One region of the Microbacterium sp. LMI12-1-1.1 genome, then DNA from elsewhere that is predicted to be linked to it. Evidence: predicted binding sites of a transcription regulator. Region 1 holds the regulator's gene; the other holds the start of a gene.
What was found. The regulator HrcA, encoded in region 1, represses chaperone genes, less so after heat shock. The targets are predictions, from matches to a motif close to TTNGCACTCGNNNNNNNCGAGTGCNAA.

Region 2: the regulator HrcA is predicted to act here: its motif matches at 3,563-3,589, upstream of groL (chaperonin GroEL).

Annotation. Positions count from the first base shown of each region.
Region 1 covers NZ_JBEGIA010000015.1:394,075-399,072, reverse strand. The annotation lists gene MRBLMI12_RS15845 (PhoH family protein) at 1-516, opposite strand, end outside; gene MRBLMI12_RS15840 (HIT domain-containing protein) at 569-916, opposite strand; gene MRBLMI12_RS15835 (16S rRNA (uracil(1498)-N(3))-methyltransferase) at 984-1,718, opposite strand; gene dnaJ (molecular chaperone DnaJ) at 1,722-2,834, opposite strand; gene hrcA (heat-inducible transcriptional repressor HrcA) at 2,886-3,926, opposite strand; gene hemW (radical SAM family heme chaperone HemW) at 4,064-4,998, opposite strand, start outside.
Region 2 covers NZ_JBEGIA010000001.1:393,177-398,174, reverse strand. The annotation lists gene MRBLMI12_RS01780 (nitroreductase family protein) at 46-582, opposite strand; gene msrB (peptide-methionine (R)-S-oxide reductase MsrB) at 582-998, opposite strand; gene MRBLMI12_RS01770 (DUF2332 domain-containing protein) at 1,190-2,209, shown strand; gene MRBLMI12_RS01765 (DUF3263 domain-containing protein) at 2,219-2,467, shown strand; gene MRBLMI12_RS01760 (LytR C-terminal domain-containing protein) at 2,536-3,105, shown strand; gene MRBLMI12_RS01755 (cold-shock protein) at 3,236-3,436, shown strand; gene groL (chaperonin GroEL) at 3,626-4,998, shown strand, end outside.

The DNA.
Region 1 (4,998 bases):
CGGGTCGATCTTGTCGGTGAGCGTGCCGGGGAGGAACCCGAGCCGCTCCCCCGCCTCGACCGCGGGACGCGTCAGGATGATGCGGCTGACCTCCTTGCGCTGCAGCGCCTGAACGGCCTTTGCCATCGCCAGGTAGGTCTTGCCGGTTCCGGCCGGACCGATGCCGAACACGATCGTGTTCTCCTCGATCGCGTCGACGTACGCCTTCTGGCCCAGCGTCTTCGGGCGGATGACCCGGCCGCGGGACGAGAGGATCGCCTCGCCGAGGACCTCGGACGGCCGCGGACCGCCCTCCGTGCGCAGGATGCGGTTCGACGAGGTGACGTCCGCCTCGCCGAGCGCGTGCCCCGCCTTCGTCATCGCCAGCAGCTCGTCGACGAGCGACCGCGCCGCGGCGACGGCGTCGGCCTCGCCCGTGAGCGTGATCTCGTTGCCGCGCACATGCACGTCGACACCGGGGTGCTCCCGTTCGACGACCCGCAGCAGGCGATCCTGGGGACCCAGCAGCTGCACCATCGCGACCCCATCCGCGTAGACGCGGTCGCTCACGGTCTCATGACCGTCTTGATCAGGCACCGACACTCTTCTCTTCGAGGCCTCCCGCGAGCACATGGGCGTGCACGTGGAAGATGGTCTGGCCCGCGTTCGGGCCGGTGTTGAACACGAGGCGGAAGTCCCCGTCCGAATGCTCCGCGGCGAGGGTGTTCGCCAGGCCGACGAGCTCTGCCATCAGCTCGGGATCGCCGGCGGCGAGCTCGACGACGTTCCGGTACTCCTCGGTCTTGGTGATCACCAGCAGGTGCAGGGGCGCCTGCGGCGCGATGTCGCGGATCGCGAACGCATTCTCGGTCTCTGCGATGATCTCGGACGGGATCTCTCCGTTGCGGATGCGCGTGAAGATCGACGGCTCGCTCATGCCGCAAGTCTAGCGACGGGGCCGTTCGACGGGCTCGCGGAGCGGTCGATGGGACTGTCGATACCACTCACCAGCGTGCGAGCGCGGTGCTGACGACCGCAAGGGCCGCCGGGCCGGCCGTCGATGTGCGCAGCACGGTGTCGCCGAGCCGGACCAGGCGCGCTCCGGCGTCGGCGAAGGCATCGAGCTCGTCGGGTGCGATCCCGCCCTCCGGGCCGACCACGAGCACGACGTCGCGCTCGTCGCCGGACTCCATCGCGAGGGCGCTGAGCGGCTCGGACGCGGTCGGCTCGAGCACGAGCATGCGGGATGCCGCGGCCCGGCGCACGAGCCCCGCGGTCGTGGTGAGCTCCGCCACCTCGGGGACCCAGGCACGATGGGCCTGCTTCGCAGCCTCGCGCACGATCGTCGCCCAGCGCGCACGGCCCTTCGCCGCCTTCGCCAGGTCCCACCGCGAGACGCTTCGTGCGGCCTGCCACGGGACGATCTCGTCGACCCCGAGCTCGGTCGCCGCCTGGACCGCCAGTTCGTCGCGGTCGCCCTTGGCCAGCGCCTGCACGAGCACCACGCGGGGACTCGGCTGCGCGGCATCCGCCCGCTCGCGGATGCGCACCACGACCTCGCGAGGTGCCACCGATTCGACGACGCCGGTGAGCCAGGCGCCGCGGCCGTCGCCGAGTGTCACCTCTTCGCCGACGCGCACCCGCCGCACGCTGGAGGCGTGGTGCGCCTCGGCCCCGGTGAGGCTCACCGCGTCGCCCGGCGCACCCGCCGGCCCGTCGAGGAGGAAGTGGAGGGCCACCGGTCAGGCGTTCCGGAACCGGTCGCGCAGCTTGGCGAACAGACCCTGGTGGAACTCCGAGAGCCGCGGGGCGGGCGCCTTGGTCCGCTTGGCGAACTCCTCGATGAGGGCTCGCTCCTTGTGGTCCAGGCGCGTGGGCGTCACGACATGCACGCCCACCCTCAGGTCTCCGCGCTGCGAGCCGCGCAGCGGGGTGATGCCGCGACCCTTGATCGTCAGGATGTCGCCGGCCTGCACCCCCGGCCGCACCTCGAGGTCCACCGCACCGTCGAGCGACTCGATCGTCGTCGTGGTGCCCAGGATCGCGTCGGGCATGGACACCTCGAGCGTGGCGAGCAGGTCGTCGCCGTCGCGGCTGAAGACCTCGTGGGGCGAGACGGTGACCTCGATGTAGAGGTCGCCGTTCGGGCCGCCGGCGGGGCCGACCTCGCCCGAGCCGGGAAGCTGGAGCCGCAGGCCGGTCTCGACGCCGGCGGGGATGTCGAGCGACACCGTGCGGCGCGCGCGCACGCGGCCCTGACCCTGGCAGGTCGCGCAGGGGTAGGGAATCGTGGTGCCGTAACCCTGGCACACGTTGCAGGGCTGCGTCGTGACGACGTTGCCGAGAAGGCTCCGCACCTGCCGCTGCACGTTTCCGGTGCCGTGGCAGATGTCGCACGTGACGGGGCTCGTCCCCGGCTGGCAGCACGATCCCTGACAGGTCTCGCAGAGCACCGCGGTGTCCACCTCGATGTCGCGGTGCGTGCCGAACACGACGTCGCCGAGCTCGAGCGTCACACGTACGAGGGCGTCCTGCCCGCGCTCACGCCGCGATCGCGGGCGCCCGCCACGCGAGCCGCCGGCCGCGCCGAAGAAGGTCTCGAAGATGTCGTTGAAGCCGCCGAAGCCGCCGGCGCCGCCGAAAGGCGACTCGCTCCCGCCCATGTCGTACCGGGCCCGCTGATCGGGGTCGCTCAGCACGTCGTACGCGTGCGTCACGAGCTTGAACCGCTCGGACGCGTCCTCGCCGGGGTTCACATCCGGGTGCAGCTGTCGGGCCAGCTTGCGATACGCCTTCTTGATCTCGTCGGTGGTGGCGTCGCGTGCGACGCCGAGGACCTCGTAGTGGTCAGCCACTTTCGCCTTCCTGCCGCGGCGCCGCCGCGGAATCGATGATGCGCGTCAGCGTCAGCGGGAGTTGTCGTCCTGCTCGAGCATCCGCGTGAGGTAGCGCGCGACGGCACGGACCGTCGCGAGGTTCGTGGGGTAGTCCATGCGCGTCGGGCCGAGCACACCGACGCGGGCGAGGGATCCCGTCGCGTCGTAGTCGCTGGCCACGACGGAGGCCTCGGCCAGGCCGAACGCCTCGTTCTCGCGGCCGATGCTCGCGGCGAGACCCTGCTCGTCGGCCACCATCTCGCCCATCAGCCGCAGCAGGGTCACCTGCTCCTCGATCGCCTCGAGGAGGGGGTAGATGCTGCCGCGGAAATCGGATTCGCTCCGCGCGAGGTTCGCGCTGCCGGCCATCACGAGCCTGTCCTGGCGGAACTCCTCGAGCTCTTCGGCGACCGCGCGGATGATCTCGTCCGTCGCTCGCTCGTGCGCGGGTGCCTGCGCATCCGGCACCTCGAGCCGCTCGGCGATGCGCTGGAGCCCCTCGCGGACGGGCCGGCCGACCAGCAGCGTGCCGAGGCGGGCGCGGATGTGCGCGAGGTCGGTGTCGTCGAAGTCCTCTCCGACGAAGGTCAGCCGCTGCGACACGCGGCCGGTGTCGGTGACGACGATCACCAGCATCCGTCCCGCGCCCAGCTGGACCAGCTCGACGTGCGTGACGTTGGCGCGGGCGAACGACGGGTACTGGACGATCGCGACCTGACCGGTGAGCTGCGTGAGGGCGCGCACGGTGCGCACGAGCACGTCGTCGAGATCGCCGGAGCCGTCCAGGAAGGACGCGATGGCCGAGCGCTGCGCCGACGAGAGCGGGCGGATCTCGGCGAGGTGGTCCACGAAGACGCGGTAGCCCTTGTCGGTCGGCACGCGTCCCGACGACGTGTGGGGCGCGACGATGAGCTCCTCGTCTTCCAGCAGAGCCATGTCGTTGCGGATCGTCGCCGCGGATACGCCGAACGCATGCCGCTCGACGATCGTCTTGCTGCCGACCGGCTCACGCGTGTCGACGTAGTCCTGGACGATCGCCCGCAGTACCTGCAGACCTCGCTCGCTGACCATTCCGCCTCCTCACGCTGCTGTCGGCACCAGGGCGTCTGGCACTCGCATGACTGGAGTGCCAATTCTATCCGATGACCCCGTCAGGATCGCCGAACGACGCCGCGCCCGGCGAAGCCGCGGCGGGGCGCCGCGCGTGGTCACTCGGTCAGCGCGCGCACGACGGCGTCCGCCAGCAGGCGTCCCCGTCGCGTCAGCACCACGCGCCCGCGCAACGCCGTCGGACCATCGATGAGGCCGTCCGCGATGAGCGCGGCGACCGCGTGTCGCCCCTCGCCCTGCAGTTCGCCGACCGGGAGCCCTTCCCGGACCCGTGTGCGCAGCAGCACGCTCTCGAGCGCTCGGGCATCGGCATCCGGGGTCTCACGTCCGGCGGCGGGCGACTCGCCCGCGGCCAGCCGCTGCGCGTACGCCGCGGGGTGCTTCACGTTCCAGAACCGCACTCCCCCGATGTGGCTGTGGGCCCCGGGTCCGAAGCCCCACCAGTCCGATCCCACCCAGTACGCGAGGTTGTGCCGAGATCGGTGCGCGGCGTCGCGGGCCCAGTTCGACACCTCGTACCAGTCGAACCCCGCGCCCGCGAGCAGGTCGTCGGCGAGCTCGTACATGTCGGCCTGCAGATCGTCGTCGGGCGCGGCGACCTCGCCGCGGCGGATCTGGCGCGCGAGCTTGGTGCCGTCCTCGATGATCAGGGCATAGGCCGAGATGTGGTCGGGCTCCAGCGCGATGGCGGCCTCGAGCGACGAGTGCCAGTCCGCGAGCGACTCACCGGGAGCGCCGTAGATGAGGTCGACGCTGACGTCGAGACCGGCGTCTCGGGCGGCCGCGACGGCGGTGCGGACGTTCTCGGGGTCGTGCGTGCGATCCAGCGCCGCGAGAACGTGCGGAACGGCGGACTGCATGCCGATCGAGAGCCGGGTGACGCCGGATGCCGCCAGCTCGGCCGCGACCGCCGGCGAGACGGTGTCGGGGTTGGCCTCGACCGTCACCTCGGCGCCCTCGACGATGCCGAAGGTGTCGCGGACGCCGCCGAGCATGCGAGCGAGATCGCCCGGGGGCAGCAGCGTCGGCGTGC
Region 2 (4,998 bases), on a different contig from region 1:
GCCTCCCGGGCGCCCACGTGGCGCCAGGGCGACGATGCGCCTGCCTCAGGGCATGCGGGTGACGAACGCGCGGGCGTCGACGGCCTTGCGCCGTTCCGGCCGCGAGCGCGGCGGCTTGCCGCCGACGTAGAGCCAGCCGAGCAGCTCCTCGTTCTTCTTGAGACCGTGGGCCTTCGCGACGGCCTTCGCACGCGTGTAGTGGCCGGTGCGCCAGAAGACGCCCCAGCCGGCGTCGTCGAGCAGCAGGCTCAGCATGTGCGCGACGCCCGAGGCCACGGCCTCCTGCTCCCAGCGCGGCACCTTGTGGCTCCTGCGGTAGCTCGCCACGACCGCGATGAGCAGCGGTGCGCGCAGCGGCTTCGACGAGACGCCCTTGTCGCCCTGCGCCTTGTTGATCGCGCGGCCCAGCCGCTCGCGGTCCTCGCCGCGCAGCTCGATGAGCCGCCACGGCCGCAGCGACGAGTGGTCGGCGACTCGGCCCGCGGCCGCCACGAACTGCAGCAGTTCGGCGTGGGTCGGCGCCTCGTCGGTCACCTTCGACCACGAACGGCGCGCGAGGGCAGCCTCCAGTGCTCCGGGCATCAGACGGTCCCGGCGTCGTCGCCCGGCGTGAACTGCAGCGAGATCGAGTTCATGCAGTAGCGGTCGCCCGTCGGGGTGCCGAAGCCGTCGGGGAACACGTGGCCGAGGTGCGAGCCGCAGTTCGCGCAGCGCACTTCGGTGCGCACCATCCCGTGACTGCTGTCCTCGATCAGTTCGACCGCCTCGGGACGGATCGACTCGTAGAAGCTCGGCCACCCGCAGTGCGAGTCGAACTTCGTGCCGCTCTGGAACAGCTCGGCGCCGCACGCCGCGCACGTGTACAGGCCGGCGCGGCCCTCGTCGAGCAGCTCACCGGTCCACGGCCGCTCGGTACCGGCTTCGCGCAGAACCGCGTACTGCTCGGCGGTCAGGTCTTCACGCCACTGGGCGTCGCTCTTGTCGACGGCGTAGTTCATGGTCTCCTCCTGGGCACAGCATCCGGCCCGTGCACTCCTGGTTCCATTCAACCCCAGCCGGTGGCGCAGCGGGTCGTCGGGTGGCGGGGTATGGGGCGCGCCAGGAACGTTCGGGGCGCGTCGCGTGCGCCCCGAACGTTCACCGGGCGCCCCAAACCCCGGAGAGCAGGACCGTGGGGGAGGATGGCGGGATGACCCAGGACCCGGATGCCGAGACCGCGGCGGTCGTGGAGCGGTACGCGCGCTTCGCGCGCGACGAGGCCCCCGGGCGCTCGCAGCTCTACGCGGGCTGGGCCGGCGGTGTGGCGGCCGATCCGGAGGTCGCCGCGATCCTCGCGCGCATCCCGGCCACGCGCCGGCAGCCGCCGCTCGTCTTCGCGGTCACGCGCATGCTCGGCGCGCCCGAGGCAGGCTTCGCGGCGTGGGCCGCGTGGCTGCGAGCCCACGCCGACCAGACCGTGGCCGAGGCATCCGTGCGGCGCCTGCAGACCAACGAGCCGATGCGGTGTGCCGTCCTGCTCCCCGCGCTGGCGACGATCCCCGGGCCGATCGCGCTGCTGGAGGTCGGCGCGAGCGCGGGACTGTGCCTCTATCCCGACCGCTACTCGTACCGCTACCGCAGCGGTGGCGGCGTCGTGGCGCTGAATCCTGCCGGCGGGCAGTCGACGGTGGTGCTGGAGTGCGAGATCACCGGCGATCCGCCCCTGCGCATGCCGGAGGTGGTGTGGCGCGGCGGGATCGACCTCGATCCGCTGGACGCCGCCGACGCCGGCGATCGCCGTTTCCTCACGAGCCTCGTGTGGCCGGGAGAGGCCGGGCGAGCCGACCGCATCGCCGCAGCCCTCGACATCGCCGCGGCCGACCCACCACTGCTGCGGGCGGGTGACGCGTCCGACCCGGACGTGCTGCACGCCGCCGCCGGGGCCGCGCCGGCCGGCGCGACGCTCGTCGTGACGACCCCCGGCGTGCTCCCGCACATCCCGCGTGCCGGGCGCGAGCGCCTCATCGAGGCCGTGCGGCGACTGGACGCCGTGTGGATCACGATCGATCCGCCGGCCCTGCACGAGGGGTGGCGGTCGCCCGTGGACCCCGACGCGTGGGGCGGCTTCGTGCTCGGCCGGGACGGCGAGGCGCTCGCGGCGGTGGATCCGCTCGGCTCGTTCGTGCACTGGCGCGCGTGGCGCACCGGAGAGACGGATGCCGCGGGCTAGCGTGGACGCGTGCCTCTGACCGACCGCGACCGCGCCATCCTCGACTTCGAGGTCGAATGGCGCCGGCACGCGGGAGCCAAGGAGGAGGCGATCCGCGCCGAGCTGGGGATCTCGCCGGCACGGTACTACCAGCTCCTCGGGCGACTCATCGACACGACCGAGGCGCAGGAGCACGATCCGATGCTCGTCAAGCGGCTGCGGCGGCTGCGTGAGGTCCGCCTCCACGAGCGCGCCGCCCGCGCCGCCGACGCGCGCTGAGTCGCGGTTCGGGCCCGGACCGGCTGTCGCAGACGGAACGCCCGGCGTTCGCCGGGTAGCATCGACGGGTGCCGACCACCAGCTTCCCTCGGGATCGTTTCGACGATGTGCCGGAGACGGACCGCGTGGGCGCCCACCGGGCGGAGAACCCGCGGATGCGCGGCTGGGTCGTGCTGCTGTGGGCGGCGCTGGCCACCGTCGTGCTCATCGTCATCGGGATCTTCGGCACGCTGCTGGCGTCCGGCCGCATCGAGCTCGTGCCGACGCCGACTCCCACGGTGGCGCCCGTCCCCGAGGTCACGCCGGTGGTCGACATGAACTACGACGTGATGATCCTCAACGCGACTCCCGAGCAGGGACTGGCCACGCAGATGAAGGACGTCGTCGTGGGCGCTGGATGGGCCGACGACAAGGTCACGGCGGGTGAAGCGGGCTCGCAGGACTTCCCGACGACCACCGTCTTCTACGTGGATCCTGCCGACGAAGCGGCTGCGGCCGGCCTCGCCGGCGTCATCGGCGGCGCGGAGATCGAGCAGAGCGAGGCCTATCCGGCCACCTCGCCCGATGTCCCTCAGCTGACGGTCGTGATCGGCCTCGACCGCACCGCCGCGGGGCAGACGCCCGCACCCACTCCCTGATCGCCGGGCGTCGTGTTTCGCGCCGGTAAACACTTGTATTCCTGCGTGTCAACAAGTGACGAATCACGCCGAGGCCGAGTTTTCGCCTGCATACGATGAAGCCCTGCACCGCCGGCTACAGGAGATTCGCATGACCCAGGGCACCGTCAAATGGTTCAACGCCGAGAAGGGATTCGGCTTCATCACCGTCGCCGACGGCCAGGACGTCTTCGTCCACTACTCGAACATCGACATGTCGGGCTTCCGCGTGCTCGAAGAGGGTCAGACCGTGGAGTTCACGGTCGGCTCCGGCCAGAAAGGCCCTCAGGCGGAGTCGGTGCGCGTCGTCTGACCAGCCGACCCAGCGCCCGGCGCTGACATGACCCAGGAGACGGGATGCCGCGAGGCATCCCGTCTCCTCGTATGTCGGCATCCGTCACCGCGGCTTGCACTCGATAGGGTCGAGTGCCAGAATGATTTAGCACTCGTGTTTGTTGAGTGCTAATACCCAAAGCCAACGTTCCGGAGGGACGACACACACATGGCAAAGATCATCGCTTTCGACGAGGAGGCCCGCCGCGGCCTCGAGCGCGGCCTCAACATCCTGGCCGACGCCGTCAAGGTGACGCTCGGCCCGCGCGGTCGCAACGTCGTGCTCGAGAAGAAGTGGGGCGCACCCACGATCACGAACGACGGTGTCTCCATCGCCAAGGAGATCGAGCTGGACGACCCGTACGAGAAGATCGGTGCGGAGCTCGTCAAGGAGGTCGCCAAGAAGACCGACGACGTCGCCGGTGACGGCACGACCACCGCGACCGTTCTCGCCCAGGCGCTCGTGCGCGAGGGCCTGCGCAACGTCGCAGCCGGCGCCGACCCCATCTCGCTCAAGAAGGGCATCGAGAAGGCCGTCGCCGCCATCACCGCCGAGCTGCTCGAGTCCGCCAAGGAGGTCGAGTCCAAGGAGCAGATCGCTGCCACGGCATCGATCTCGGCCGCTGACCCGGAGATCGGCGCGCTGATCGCCGAGGCCATCGACAAGGTGGGCAAGGAAGGCGTCGTCACCGTCGAGGAGTCGCAGACGTTCGGCACCGAGCTCGAGCTCACCGAGGGCATGCGGTTCGACAAGGGCTACATCAACCCCTACTTCGTCACGGACCCGGAGCGCCAGGAGGCGGTCTTCGAGGACCCGTACATCCTCATCGCGAACCAGAAGATCTCGAACATCAAGGACCTTCTGCCCGTCGTCGACAAGGTGATCCAGGACGGCAAGGAGCTCGTCATCATCGCCGAGGACGTCGAGGGTGAGGCTCTCGCGACCCTCGTGCTCAACAAGATCCGCGGCATCTTCAAGTCGGTCGCCGTCAAGGCTCCCGGCTTCGGCGACCGTCGCAAGGCGCAGCTGCAGGACATCGCGATCCTCACCGGCGGCCAGGTCATCACCGAGGAGGTCGGTCTCAAGCTCGAGAACGCCACCCTCGACCTGCTCGGCCGTGCGCGCAAGGTCATCGTCACCAAGGACGAGACCACGATCATCGAGGGTGCCGGCGACCCCGGACAGCTCGAAGGTCGCGTCACGCAGATCCGTCGCGAGATCGAGAACACCGACAGCGACTACGACCGCGAGAAGCTTCAGGAGCGCCTCGCCAAGCTCGCGGGTGGCGTCGCCGTCATCAAGGCGGGCGCGGCCACCGAGGTCGAGCTCAAGGAGCGCAAGCACCGCATCGAGGACGCCGTTCGCAACGCGAAGGCGGCCGTCGAGGAGGGCATCGTCCCCGGTGGTGGTGTCGCCCTCATCCAGTCCGGCCGGAAGGCGCTCGACGCCCTCGAGCTGACCGGTGACGAGGCGACCGGTGCCAACATCGTGCGTGTCGCGATCGAGGCCCCGCTGAAGCAGATCGCCCTCAACGCCGGTCT